Regions from separate parts of the Ramlibacter sp. 2FC genome, predicted to be linked through region 2. Evidence: predicted binding sites of a transcription regulator. Region 2 holds the regulator's gene; the other holds the start of a gene.
What was found. Region 2 encodes NrdR, which represses ribonucleotide reductase genes. Its sites were predicted from a motif close to CACNANATNTNGTG; they were not measured.

Region 1 (7,121 bases), on a different contig from region 2:
GCTGCTGCGCGTGATCCAGGAACGCCATGTGCGACCGCTGGGCGCGACCCAGGAGGAGCTGGTCGACGTGCGCATCGTCAGCGCCACGCACAAGGACCTGGCGGCCGAGGTCCAGGCCGGGCGCTTTCGCCAGGATCTTTATTACCGGCTCAACGTGATCGACATCCTGGTGCCCGCGCTGCGCGAGCGCCGCCAAGACCTGCCCGCCTTGTGCGATGCCCTGCTGCAGCGCATCGCCGCGGACAGCGGCCATCCCCCCCTTCCCAGCCTGTCGCCCGAGCTGCTGCAGCAGCTCGAGGCGCATCCGCTGCCGGGCAACGTGCGCGAACTCGAGAACCTGCTGCACCGCGCCGTGGCGCTGGGCGAGGCCGACATGCTGCACATCGCATCGCAGGCCGCACCGGCGCCCGAAGCCGGCGCCGGCGAGGCCCAGTCCCAGTCCCCGCTGCCCGACAACCTGGCCGCCTGGCTGGACCAGTGCGAGCGCGAGATCCTGTTGCGCACCCTGCAGGAGACCGGCTTCAACCGCACGGCCGCGGCAGCGCGCCTGGGCCTGAACCTGCGCCAGATACGCTACCGCATGGCCCGCCTGCAGATCACCGGGCCGAACAGCGAGGCCGGCGCCGATGACACGGACTGACCCCGGCCCCCGTGACCCGTTGTGGCAGGACGGCTGGTACCGCTTCGCCCGCCGCCTGGACTCGCCCAACCATGGCCCGCGCCCCGCGGGCGCCGCGGTCGATCTGATCGTGCTGCACTCGATCAGCCTGCCGCCTGGCGAGTACGGCGGCGACCAGGTCCAGCGACTGTTCACCAACCGGCTGGACTGGGACGCCCACCCCTACTTCCAGCAGATCCGCGGCCTGCAGGTGTCGGCGCATTTCTATGTCCGGCGCGACGGCGAGCTGTGGCAGTTCGTCAGCTGCGACGACCGCGCCTGGCATGCAGGCGCCTCGCATTACCGCGGCCGCGGCAACTGCAACGACGACTCGGTGGGCATCGAGCTCGAGGGGCTGGAGGGCGAAGCCTTCGAGCCCGCGCAGTACGAAAGCCTGGGCGGGCTGTGCGCGGCCCTCGCCCAGCGCTACCCGGTGCGCCATGTCGCCGGCCACGAGCACATCGCGCCGGGCCGCAAGCAGGACCCCGGTCCCGGTTTCGACTGGCCTTTGCTGCAGCGCACACTGGGCTGGCCTACGGGCTGGCTTCCGCCCCCGGCGCCCTGACGATCGACGCGGCGCCGTCCATCTCCGAGCACGCCATGCGGTGCCATGGTGCAGCGCAGCGTGCGCCGCGAAGCGGTCGGTAGCCGAGCGGCCGCGTCGATTTTTTCACGCCCCTCCTGTCCCCAGGGCAGGTCCGACAAGGCTGCGGTGGATAAGCCGGACCGACGCGGCTCAGGCGGATCAGGCGGGAGTTGACAGGCGCGCCGGCATTGGACTTGCTGCTAGCGAAACTTGGCCACAGGCAGAGCGAACACCGTGCACAGGCTGTGGATAAGCCTGTGCAGAGCCTGTGACCGCCCCAGAACCCAGGACCACTACCTATAGGGTCCAACGCAATACTGGAACACCATATCTAGCGTTTTGCGACTAAACTTGGCCACCACCGGAAATCGCCAAAGAGGAAGGAAACCATGCAACCTGCCCTGAACACCCCAAGCCCTGTCCAACCCGCCCACGTGTCCGCCACGGGCGCCACCGACACCGCCGGCCAGAGCGCCGGCGCGCTGGCCCAATACCAGATCATCCGCCGCAACGGCGCCGTCGTGCCGTTCGAGCCGAACAAGATCGCCGTCGCCATGATGAAGGCCTTCCTGGCCGTGCACGGCACCCAGGGCGCGGCCTCGGCCAGCGTGCGCGAGGTGGTCGACAGCCTGACCCAGAACGTGGTGCGCGCCCTGGTGCGCTCGCGCCCGGGTGGCGGCACCTTCCACATCGAGGACGTGCAGGACCAGGTCGAGCTGGGCCTGATGCGCAGCGGCCACCACGAGATCGCGCGCGCCTACGTGCTGTACCGCGAGCGCCGCACCCAGGAGCGCGCCAGCCAGGCCGCCGCGGCGGCCCAGGCGCCGGCGCCCACGCTGCATGTGATCGACGGCGGCCAGCGCGTGGCGCTGGACCTGAACCAGCTCAAGGGCCTAATCGAGTCGGCCTGCACCGGCCTGGGGCAGGACGTCAAGCCCGAGCCCATCGTGGCCGAGACCATGCGCAACCTGTATGACGGCGTGCCCGTGGACGAAGTCTACAAGGCCTCCATCCTGGCCGCCCGCACGCTGATCGAGAAGGACCCCGACTACACCTACGCCACCGCGCGCCTGCTGCTGCACACCATCGCCAAGGAAATCCTGGGCGAGGAGGTCTCGCCGGCGCAGCTCGGCGAGCGCTACGCGAGCTACTTCCCGCGGTTCATCCAGAAGGGCGTGGACCACGAGCTGCTGGACCCCAGGCTGCTCGAGTTCGACCTGACGCGCCTGGGCGCCGCGCTCAAGGCCGAGCGCGACCTGCAGTTCGACTACCTGGGCCTGCAGACCCTGTACGACCGCTACTTCCTGCACGTGCGCAAGACCCGCATCGAGCTGCCGCAGGCCTTCTTCATGCGCGTGGCCATGGGCCTGGCGCTGAACGAGACCGACCGCGAGGCGCGCGCCATAGAGTTCTACGAGGTGCTGTCCTCGTTCGACTTCATGTCGAGCACGCCGACCCTGTTCAACAGCGGCACGCTGCGCTCGCAGCTGTCCTCCTGCTACCTGACCACGGTGCCCGACGACCTGGACGGCATCTACGAGTCGATCAAGGAAAACGCCCTGCTGTCCAAGTTCGCCGGCGGCCTGGGCAACGACTGGACGCGCGTGCGCGCCCTGGGCAGCCACATCAAGGGCACGAACGGCGAGTCGCAGGGCGTGGTGCCCTTCCTCAAGGTGGTCAACGACACGGCCGTGGCCGTCAACCAGGGCGGCAAGCGCAAGGGCGCGGTCTGCACCTACCTGGAGACCTGGCACCTGGACATCGAGGAGTTCCTGGAGCTGCGCAAGAACACCGGCGACGACCGCCGCCGCACGCACGACATGAACACCGCGAACTGGATCCCCGACCTGTTCATGCGCCGCGTCATGGAAAAGGGCGACTGGACCCTGTTCTCGCCCTCCGACTGCCCGGACCTGCACGACAAGTTCGGCGCCGAGTTCGAGAAAGCCTACGTCGCCTACGAGGAGCGCGCCAGGCGCGGCGAGATCAAGCCCAGCAAGAGCCTGCCCGCGGTCGACCTGTGGCGCAAGATGCTGTCCATGCTGTTCGAGACCGGCCACCCCTGGATCACCTTCAAGGACGCCTGCAACGTGCGCTCGCCCCAGCAGCATGCCGGCGTGGTGCACTCGTCCAACCTCTGCACCGAGATCACGCTCAACACCAGCGACACCGAAACCGCGGTCTGCAACCTCGGCTCGGTCAACCTGCCGCAGCACATCAAGGACGGCAAGATCGACCACGACAAGCTGCGCAAGACGATCGCGACCGCGATGCGCATGCTAGACAACGTGATCGACATCAACTACTACGCGGTCAAGAAGGCGCGCGACTCCAACCTGCGTCACCGCCCGGTGGGCCTGGGCGTGATGGGTTTCCAGGACGCGCTCTACGCCTTGCGCATCCCCTACGCCTCGCAGCAGGCCGTGGAGTTCGCCGACCAGTCCATGGAGGCCGTGTGCTACCACGCCTACTGGGCTTCGACCGAACTGTCGGCCGAGCGCGGAAGGTACTCGAGCTACGAGGGCTCGCTGTGGGACCAGGGCGTGCTGCCGCTGGACACGCTGGAACTGCTGGCCAAGGCGCGCGGCGGCTACAGCACTGGGGAGGGACCCGGTGCTTCGCCCTATGTCCAGGTGGACCGCTCGGCCACGCTGGACTGGGAGGCGCTGCGCCGCAAGATCGCCCAGGACGGCATGCGCAACTCCAACTGCGTGGCCATCGCCCCCACGGCGACGATCTCCAACATCATCGGCGTCGACGCCTCGATCGAGCCCTGCTTCGGCAACCTCTCGGTCAAGTCCAACCTGTCGGGCGAGTTCACCGTGATCAACGGCTACCTGGTCAAGGACCTCAAGCGCCTGGGCCTGTGGGACGACGTCATGGTCATGGACCTCAAGCACTTCGACGGATCGCTGCGCTCCATCGACCGCGTGCCGCAGGACATCAAGGCGCTGTACGCCACGGCCTTCGAGGTCGAGCCCACGTTCCTGGTGGAAGCCGCCGCGCGCCGCCAGAAGTGGATCGACCAGGCGCAGAGCCTGAACATCTACATGGCCGGCGCCTCGGGCAAGAAGCTCGACGACACCTACAAGCTGGCCTGGCTGCGCGGCCTCAAGACCACCTACTACCTGCGCACCATCAGCGCCACGCACGCCGAGAAGTCCACCGTGCAGTCGGGCCGCCTGAACGCCGTGTCCTCGGGCAGCGCGGCGCCCTCCGGCATGAGCGCGCTCGAGGCCGCCGCCGCCGCTGCGCATGCGCAGCTTTCCAGTCCCTCGCAGGCCCAGCTCGATGCGACGCCGGCGACCGACATCAAGTTCTGCGCCATCGACGACCCGGGCTGCGAAGCCTGCCAGTGAGCCGGGCCGCGCATCGCGCGACGCGCAGCTCGCGTGCCGCGCGATGCAATTGAGCAACACAAGCAAGCCACCACGAGGCAACGATGTGAACGAGCACTTTGCAATTCATATCGTTGCTCTCATAATTTGAGCACTGGAAATTTCTATGTTGACCTGGGACCAAGAAGTCAAGACTGCGCTGCAGCCTCACCCCACCGGCGGTTTCGCAACGAGCCGCCCGACGGAGTTTCCTTCCCTCTCTCCCGCCCCCACCGCTACCGCCACCGCGGGCACGACCAGCCAGCGCCGCGTCAACGCCGCGGACAAGCGCATCATCAACGGCCAGACCGACGTCAACCAGCTCGTGCCGTTCAAGTACAAGTGGGCCTGGGAAAAATACCTCGCCACCTGCGCCAACCACTGGATGCCGCAGGAGGTGAACATGAACCGCGACATCGCGCTGTGGAAGGACCCGAACGGTCTCACCGAGGACGAGCGCCGCATCATCAAGCGCAACCTCGGCTTCTTCGTCACCGCCGACTCGCTGGCCGCCAACAACATCGTGCTCGGCACCTACCGCCACATCACGGCGCCCGAGTGCCGCCAGTTCCTGCTTCGCCAAGCGTTTGAAGAAGCGATCCACACGCACGCCTACCAGTACATCGTCGAGTCGCTGGGCCTGGACGAGTCGGAGATCTTCAACGCCTACCATGAGGTGCAGTCGATCCGCGACAAGGACGAGTTCCTGATCCCGTTCATCGAGGCGATCATGAACCCCGACTTCAAGACCGGCACGCTGGAGACCGACCAGACCCTGCTCAAGTCGCTGATCGTGTTCGCCTGCCTGATGGAAGGCCTGTTCTTCTACGTCGGCTTCACCCAGATCCTGGCCCTGGGCCGCCAGAACAAGATGACCGGCGCGGCCGAGCAGTACCAGTACATCCTGCGCGACGAGTCCATGCACTGCAACTTCGGCATCGACCTGATCAACCAGCTCAAGCTCGAGAACCCGCAGCTGTGGACCGCCGAGTTCAAGGCCTCGATCCGGGCCTTGTTCCAGAAGGCCGTCGAGCTCGAATACCGCTATGCCGAGGACACCATGCCGCGCGGCGTGCTGGGCCTCAATGCCTCCATGTTCAAGGGCTACCTGCGCTACATCGCGAACCGCCGCGCCACGCAGATCGGCCTGGAAGCGCTGTTCCCGAACGAGGAAAACCCGTTCCCCTGGATGAGCGAGATGATCGACCTGAAGAAGGAACGCAACTTCTTCGAGACCCGCGTCATCGAGTACCAGTCGGGCGGCGCGCTTTCCTGGGATTGACCGTTAAAGCAATGACCACAAGATCCGCACAGACCCCGGACGCCGCCGCAGAGCGGCGCCAGAGCCTGTGCCCCCGTATTCATGGCGCTGGGCGCAAGCCCAACGCCATGAGTCGCTTGGCGCGATCCAACACGCGCGAAGTGCTTTCTTCCACTTGATCAAGGAGAAAACCATGGCAACTGCAAAGAAACCGGCCGCCAAGAAGGCCGCTCCGGCGAAGAAGGCCGCACCCGCCAAGAAAGCCGCTCCGGCGAAAAAGGCGGTAGCGAAGAAGGCCGCTCCGGCCAAGAAGGCCGCTCCGGCGAAAAAGGCCGCACCGGCCAAAAAAGCCGTCGCGAAAAAAGTCGTAGCCAAGAAGGCGGCACCGGCCAAGAAGGCCGCACCCGCCAAGAAAGCTGCGCCCGCCAAGAAGGCTGCACCGGCCAAGAAAGCCGTCGCGAAAAAAGCCGTAGCCAAGAAGGCCGCGCCCGCCAAGAAAGCGGCTGCGAAAAAAGCCGTAGCCAAGAAGGCCGCGCCGGCCAAGAAAGCCGCGAAAGCGCCTGCCGCCAAGAAAGCAGCCAAGAAGCCGGCCGCGAAGAAAGCCGCGAAAGCGCCTGCTGCCCCTGCCGCCGCTGCGGCCCCCGCGGCGCAGACCACGCTGAACCCGCAGGCCGCCTGGCCCTTCCCCACGGCCAGCAAGCCCTGAGCGAAGGCGCCTCGCCCGTCGGCCCGATGCCCCACAAGGCATCGGGCTTTTTTCATGGGGACCGGCGCGCCAGCCCCCCGTGCCTCAGAGCCCCAGCGCGCCCAGATCGACCTGGTAGTTCTGCGGGCCGCGCTGCGCGATCTTGAGCGCGCCGATGCGGTTGCCGAGCTCGGCGCAGCGCGCCAGCGGCCAGCCGCGCTCCAGCCCGTACAGCAGGGCGCCGCGCCAGGCATCGCCGCAGCCCGTGGGATCGACCACGGCCTCGGCCTGCACCGCAGCGATGCGGGTGACCTCGCCTTGGACCCAGACCTCGCAGCCCTCGTGGCCCAGCGTGATCACCAGGCCCTGGACGCGGCGCGAGATCTCGGCCGGCGTCCAGCCCGTTCGGTCGCTGAGCATCTTGCCCTCGTAGTCGTTGACCGTGACCCAGCTCGCCTGCTCGACGAAGCGCGCCAACTCGGAGCCGTCGAACATGGGCAGTCCCTGGCCCGGATCGAAGACGAAGGGAATGCCGGCCGCTTGGAACTGCTCGG
Region 2 (7,121 bases):
GCGCGGGCAAGGGCGGCTACGTGCGCTACCACGTGCGGCCGATGAACGTCGCGGCCAACAAGTCGGCCTTCTTGTCCAAGATCAATCCGGCCATTCCCGAGGCCAACAACGCGCCGCATGCCAAGAGCATGCACGAGGCCTACCTGTATTTCGCCGGCCTGGCGCCCTATGTCGGCTTCGACAGCTCGCAGTACGATCCGGCCGCGCGCAGCGGCAGCCTGTACCTGAGCCCGATCAGCGACAACTGCCAGAACAACAACCTGGTGTTCATAGGCAATGGCGGTCCGGACTCCGGCGAGGAAAACGACACCCGCACCCTGCTCAACGGCCTGGGCGGCATCCTCAGCAGCGACCCGATCCGGTTTTCGCCGAGCAACTACCAGAGCAGTTGGTTCGACGAGTACGCGCGCACCCTGAACCGGCGCGACGTGGCGCCCGGCGTGACCGGCTACCAGAACATCACCACCCACACCATTGCGGTGCAGAACCCCGCGGACAACAACTACAACACGGCGGGCATGCAGAGCGCCCGGGCCCTGCTGGAGAGCGCGGCCCTGATTGGCGGCGGCTCGTATTTCCTGGCCCAGGACGGCAAGACCGCGCTCAAGGCGCTGATCGACCTGCTGCGCCGTCTGCAGCCGGTCAACTCGGTGTTCGCGGCCGTGACCCTGCCGGTCAGCGTCAACGTGCGCGGCACCTTCCTGAACCAGGTCTACATGGGCCAGTTCCGACCCGACCCCAACGCCAAGCCGCGCTGGCCCGGCAACCTCAAGCAGTACCAGATCGGCCTGGACGCGCAGAACAATCCGGTGCTGGCCGATCGCTTCGGCAAGCCAGTGGAGGACAGGATCAACGGCTTCCTGCTGCCCGACGTCACCAGCTTCTGGACGCTGGACACCAGCTACTGGAGCTTCGCCGCGCCGCTGTCGGCCAGCGATGCGCCCGACGGCTCGGTGGTGGAAAAGGGCGGGGCGGCGCAGCGCCTGCGCACGATCTACAAGACCAGCCAGGCCGACCGCAAGCTCTACACCTGCAACGGCAACTGCGCGGCGGGCGCGCCCCTGTCCTCGGCCCTGTTCGCTGACAGCAACACCACGGGCCTGACCATCGCCAACCTGGGCGTGGCCGACGCCACCGAGCGCACCGACCTCATCAACTGGGTGCGGGGTGCGGACAACCGCAACAACGAGGACGCCAACGGCGTGTCGACCGACATCCGCGCTTACGTGCACGGCGACCTGTTGCATTCGCGGCCCGCGGTCGTGAACTACAACCGAACCAACGACAACCGCGACATCGTGGTCTATTACGGCGCCAACGACGGCGTGTTCCGCGCGGTCAAAGGCGGGCAGGACGACAGCGACGGCTATGAGAAATGGGGCATCGTGTTCCCGGAATTCCTGAGCCGGCTCAAGCGCCTGCGCGACAACACGATCGAGGTCACGGCAGCCACGCCCAAGCCGTATTTCGCCGACGGCTCGGTGTCGATCTACCAGAACGACATCAACAGGGACGGCAAGCTGGTGGCCGCCGACGGGGACAAGGTCTACCTCTACATCGGCATGCGCCGTGGCGGACGCTTCTCCTACGCGCTCGATGTCAGCGATCCGGACGCGCCCAGGATACTCTGGCAGATCGATTCGTCCAAGACCGGTTTTTCGGAGCTGGCCCAGACCTGGTCGACCCTGCGCCCGACCAACATCCGCGCGGTGAGCGGCGACCCGGTGGTGATCTTCGGCGGCGGCTATGACAACCTGAACGAGGACCCTCAGCCGGCCACCGCCGACACCATGGGGCGGGGCATCTTCTTCGTCAACGGCCGTACGGGCGAGCTCTTCAAGCACCTGCTGCCGGCCGGCATGGGCAGCGTGCCGGCCGACCTCACGGTGCTGGACCGCGACGGCAACGGCCTGGCCGACCGCATCTATGCCGTCGACACCAAGGGCAATGTCTGGCGCATCGACATCGACAACGCGGACTCGGAGCAGTGGCAGTCCTACAAGATCGCCAGCCTGGGCGGCAGCGGGGCGGACGCGCGCAAGTTCCTGAACAAGACCGACGTGGTGTTCGGCACCAGCTTCGACGCCGTGCTGGTGGGCTCGGGGGACCGCGAGCACCCGTTCGAGACCTCGGTGCAGGACCGTTTCTACATGCTGCAGGACCCGTTCGTGGGCCTGAGCGGCGGCCTGTTCTGTGGCAGCACCGATGCCCTGGCCACCTGCACCCATGCGCACCTGGCCGACGTCACCAGCAATCCCTACCAGGGTGGAACGCTGCCCAGCAGCTTCAAGGGCTGGTACTTGTCGCTGTCCGCCGGCGAGAAGGTGGTCGGCAGCCCCGTGACCGTGTTCGGCACCGTGATCTTCGGCACCAACCGCCCGACGCCGCCCACCGCCGGTGTCTGCACGGCCAACCTGGGTGAGGCCAGGCTGTACCAGATCGGCTTCCTGACCGGCGACGCGCGCGTGGACCTTGATGGCGATGGCGTGCTGAGCGTTGAGGACCGTTACTCGGTGTTGCCCGGCGGCGGCTTCCCACCCTCGGCCGTGTACTCCCCCGTCACCATCAACGGCAAGCGGCAGGACGTGGTCTGCGTGGGGCCGCGCTGCTTCAAGCCGGGCGGCGCCAATTTCGACACCCGGCGGCGCCGGACCTATTGGTACACCAAGCAATGAGGCTGCCAGTGCGCCGACCCCGAGGGCCAGGGCGGTCCGCCGCCTGCGGCCTGACCCTGATCGAGCTGATGGTCACGATCGCGATCGCCGCGATCCTGGCCGGCTTGGCCGCGCCTTCGTTCCGGGAGATGCTGGTCGCCAACAGCCTCAAGTCGAACGCCAGCGCCATGCTGTCCAGTCTGCTGCTGGCGCGCGGCGAGGCGATCAAGCGCAACGGGCGCGTGGCGCTGTGCAAGTCCGCCACGGGCACGGCCTGCACCACCGACGGCAGTTGGGAGCAAGGCTGGATCGTGTTCGCCGACGTCAACAACAACGCGGCGCTGGACGCCGGCGAGACCGTGGTCCAGCGCACCGCGGCCCTGGGCAACGGCCTGCGGCTGACCGGGAACGGGAACATCGCGAACTACGTTTCGTACAGTGGGATGGGCGAGACGCGAATGACTGCGGGCAACTTCCAGTCGGGCACCTTCACGCTGTGCCAGCTCTCGGCCTCGGGTGGCAAGGCCCGCGATATCGTGATCAGTGCGACGGGACGGCCCCGCATCGAGCAGACCACCGTAGCCTCGTGCTTGTAGCGCTCGTCAGCGCCGCACCTCGTCGACCAGGGTCTTGAACTCGTCGATGTCCTCGAAATTGCGGTACACGCTCGCAAAGCGCACATAGGCCACCTTGTCGAGCTTCTTGAGCTCGCGCATCACGAGCTCGCCGATGCGCGTGGACTGGATCTCGCGCACGCCCAGGTTGAGCAGTTTCTCCTCGATGCGCTCGATGGCAGCGTCCACCTGCTCGGTGCTCACCGGGCGCTTGCGCAGCGCCAGGTTGAAGGAGGCGAGCAGCTTGGCGTGCTCGTAGTCGATGCGGCGGCCGTCCTTCTTGACCACGGCCGGGAAATTGACTTCCGGCCGCTCGTAGGTGGTGAAGCGCTTCTCGCAGGCGCCGCACTGGCGGCGCCGGCGCACGAAGTCCCCTTCCTCGGACACGCGCGTCTCGACCACCTGGGTGTCGACGTGGCCGCAGAAGGGGCATTTCATCGCAGGTCGACCGGGCGCCGGCTTACTTGTAGACCGGGAAGCGCGCGGTCAGTGCGTTGACCTTGGCGCGCACGGCCTCGATGTTGGCCGCGTCGCGCGGGTTGTCCAGCACGTCGGCGAGCAGGTTGGCCGTCATGCGCGCCTCCTCGTCCTTGAAGCCGCGCGTGGTCATGGCGGGCGTTCCGACGCGGATGCCGCTGGTCACCATGGGCTTTTCCGGGTCGTTGGGGATGGCGTTCTTGTTGATCGTCATGTGGGCCTGGCCCAGCACGGCTTCCGCCTCCTTGCCGGTGATGCCCTTGGCGCGCAGGTCGACCAGCATCACATGGCTTTGCGTGCCGCCGCTGACGATGCGCAGGCCGCGCTGGGTCAGGGTCTCGGCGACAATGCGGGCATTGGTCACGACCTGCTGCTGGTAGGTCTTGAACTCGGGGTTCAGCGCCTCCTTGAAGGCCACGGCCTTGGCCGCGATCACGTGCATCAACGGGCCGCCCTGCAGGCCGGGGAAGATGGCGCTGTTGATCGCCTTCTCGTGCTCGGACTTCATCAGGATGATGCCGCCGCGCGGGCCGCGCAGGCTCTTGTGCGTGGTCGAGGTCACCACGTCGGCGTGCGGCACCGGGTTCGGGTAGACGCCCGCGGCGATCAGGCCGGCGTAGTGCGCCATGTCGACCATGAAGACGGCGCCCACGTCCTTGGCCACCTTGGCAAAGCGCGCGAAGTCGATGTGCAGGCTGTAGGCCGAGGCGCCGGCGATGATCAGCTTGGGCCGGGTCTCGTGGGCCTTGCGCTCCATCGCGTCGTAGTCGATCTCTTCCTTTTCGTTCAGGCCGTAGGAGACGACGTTGAACCATTTGCCGCTCATGTTCAGCGCCATGCCGTGCGTGAGGTGGCCGCCCTCGGCCAGGCTCATGCCCATGATGGTGTCGCCGGGCTTGAGGAAGGCCAGGAACACGGCCTCGTTGGCCGAGGCGCCGCAATGGGCCTGCACGTTGGCGGCCTCGGCGCCGAACAGCTGCTTGACGCGGTCTATGGCCAGCTGCTCGGCCACGTCCACGTACTCGCAGCCGCCGTAGTAGCGGCGGCCGGGGTAGCCCTCGGCGTACTTGTTGGTCAGCTGCGAGCCCTGCGCCGCCATGACGGCCGGAGAAGCATAGTTCTCGCTCGCGATCAGCTCGATGTGGTGTTCCTGGCGGGCGTTCTCGGCCTGGATGGCGGCCCAGAGTTCGGGGTCGGTTTGTTCGACAAGAATGTTTCGGTTGTACATGGCAGTCCTTCAAGACGGTGAACCTTGGCGCAATGACAAGGGCTGCCCAGGCGAACGGCTGATCACCCGCGCGAGCGGCCGGCGGGCCGGTCTACGGGCGGTGCGCTTCCCAGTGGTTGTCCGCGGCCAAGCGCCGCAGGGGTCCACGTCAGCGCGGCCTGCCCGTGCACCGGGTGCCGTGCCTATCGCCAGTTGCGCACCCCGCAAGTGTAGCCGAGGCGCGCCCCAGGGCGGTGCTCAGGAGGCGGCCAGCAGGGCCACCTTCTCTTCGCGCGCGGCGGGGGCAGGAGCGGCCACGGGCAGGGCGCGGGCCGGGGCAGGGCGCGCCTGCTGAGCCGCGGGGAGCGGCAGGGCGCGACCCTTGGCCACCTGGTGGAGGCGGGCGTGCTCGGACATCACCTTCTCGGCGTAGCCGCCGTCGCCCTCCAGGTTGGCGGCGCCCACGTAGTGCTTGAGGCCGCCTTCGAGCGAGCCGGCGCGGGCAATCGATTCCTGCAGCACCTTCACGCCCACGCGCAGGTTGGTCACCGGGTCGAAAGCGGCCAGCGTGCCGCCGAAGCCCTGGTACTTGTCCGAGTGGATCTTGGTCATGACCTGCATCAGGCCCTGGGCACCGACCGCACTCTGGGCGAAGGGGTTGAAGCTCGACTCCACGGCCATGATGGCCAGGATCAGGGTCGGGTCCAGCTTGGTGCGCTGGCCGACCTCGTAGGCCTCGGCAACCAGGGCGCCCAAGGGCTCGGGTGCCACGCGGTACTTGCGGCTCAGCCAGTAGGCCACCGCGGCCTGCTCGCGCGGCAGGTCCTTGGGGTCGGTGGCCGTGGCGCGGTCGATCGCGTCCGGCTCGGCCTCGATGCCGACGGTGGCGACCTGGCGCGACTGCAGCCAGCTCATCAGTTTTTCTTCCCCGGCCTGACGCAGGTCAGGGCGGGCTGTCAGGGTGATCGCCGCAAAGACGACGGCCAGGCCGACGAGGGCAAAGCCATTGTGCGTGATCTCAAAAAAGCCCTCTGTGACATCGCCTGCGAAGGTGCGCAGGCCCTGGGCCATTTTTCCTAACGCTGTCATAGCACTTCCTTTCTACGCAAGGCGCATGGGCATCGCGCTGTAAAAACAGCATCGACACGCAAGCTCCTCGTTTGGATTGGTACGCAGTCCATGGCGCGAACGTCGTAGCTGACGTGTTGCCTCGCGATTGGACCTAGCCGGGGTCGGCAGCGGATTCGGGTCGTTCCGGATTCTTCGGACGGAACGGGCGGATTCTAGGGGGGCATCTAATGCCAGGTCAATACTTAACCTTACGTTTTAAACTACTTTTTATCATAAGGGCGGGCGCGGATACGGCGTTTACAAGTGCGTTCCGAACTCCTGAAATACCGGAGAAGCGCGGTCAATGCAAGCCTCGAAAAACAATCACGGGCCCGGAGATGATTAAAAACTCTATTTGCATTCCCCTGGGGTGGCGCCTAACTTGGTAGGGCCTGATTGATTTCGGGCATCAAGCCGGTAGGACGGCGCTGCCGCTGAAGGTGAGCAGCAAAGAGCCCCGGCGATTCATGGAGGCAATCTCTTGCCTCCTGTGCAATGCGGAACGTCCATCTTCCCGTTGCAAACCCCGACGGCAAATGACATTGAGTCTGCCGTCAAGCCCGGCGGTAGGCCATGTGGTCGACCGCCGGGCTTTCTTCTTGGCGTCGCGGCGTGGCAGCATTGAGCTTTTGCGGCTGGCACAGCACACTCGTGACATGGACAACAAGAAGTTACTAGGGAAAATCCAGGGACATCGATGGACGCGGCGCGCGCTCTGGGCGGCCGGCGGCCTGATCCTGATGTGGGCGCTGGCCTGGCTGGCCGTGCCGCCGCTGCTCAAGAGCCAGGCCGAGAAGCTGGGCAGCCAGGCGCTGGGGCGCCAGGTCCGCATCGGCGCGGTGGACTTCCGGCCCTGGTCGCTCGAGCTGGCCGTGTCGGAGCTGCGCGTGGCGAGCGCCGACGGCCAGTCGGTCCAACTGGGCGTGCAGCGCCTGTATGCCGATCTGGAGCTGCAATCGCTGCTGCGCCTGGCGCCGGTGGTCGATGCGCTCGAGGTGGACGCTCCGGTGCTGCGCCTGGCCCACCTGGGCGAGGGCCGCTACGACGTCGACGACATAC

Region 1: the regulator NrdR is predicted to act here: its motif matches at 1,568-1,581, upstream of FFS10_RS15690 (ribonucleoside-diphosphate reductase subunit alpha).

What each region holds. Positions count from the first base shown of each region.
Region 1 is NZ_SCMM01000037.1:785-7,905, forward strand. Features, by position in the region: partial or broken gene FFS10_RS15680 (sigma-54-dependent transcriptional regulator) at 1-640, shown strand, start outside; gene ampD (1,6-anhydro-N-acetylmuramyl-L-alanine amidase AmpD) at 627-1,223, shown strand; gene FFS10_RS15690 (ribonucleoside-diphosphate reductase subunit alpha) at 1,634-4,603, shown strand; gene FFS10_RS15695 (ribonucleotide-diphosphate reductase subunit beta) at 4,749-5,903, shown strand; gene FFS10_RS15700 (histone H1-like DNA-binding protein) at 6,076-6,588, shown strand; gene FFS10_RS15705 (carbohydrate kinase family protein) at 6,673-7,121, opposite strand, start outside.
Region 2 is NZ_SCMM01000073.1:1,902-9,022, reverse strand. Features, by position in the region: gene FFS10_RS20875 (pilus assembly protein) at 1-2,675, shown strand, start outside; gene FFS10_RS20870 (GspH/FimT family pseudopilin) at 2,684-3,250, shown strand; gene nrdR (transcriptional regulator NrdR) at 3,257-3,706, opposite strand; gene glyA (serine hydroxymethyltransferase) at 3,729-4,973, opposite strand; gene FFS10_RS20855 (lytic transglycosylase domain-containing protein) at 5,211-6,041, opposite strand; gene FFS10_RS20850 (DUF748 domain-containing protein) at 6,719-7,121, shown strand, end outside.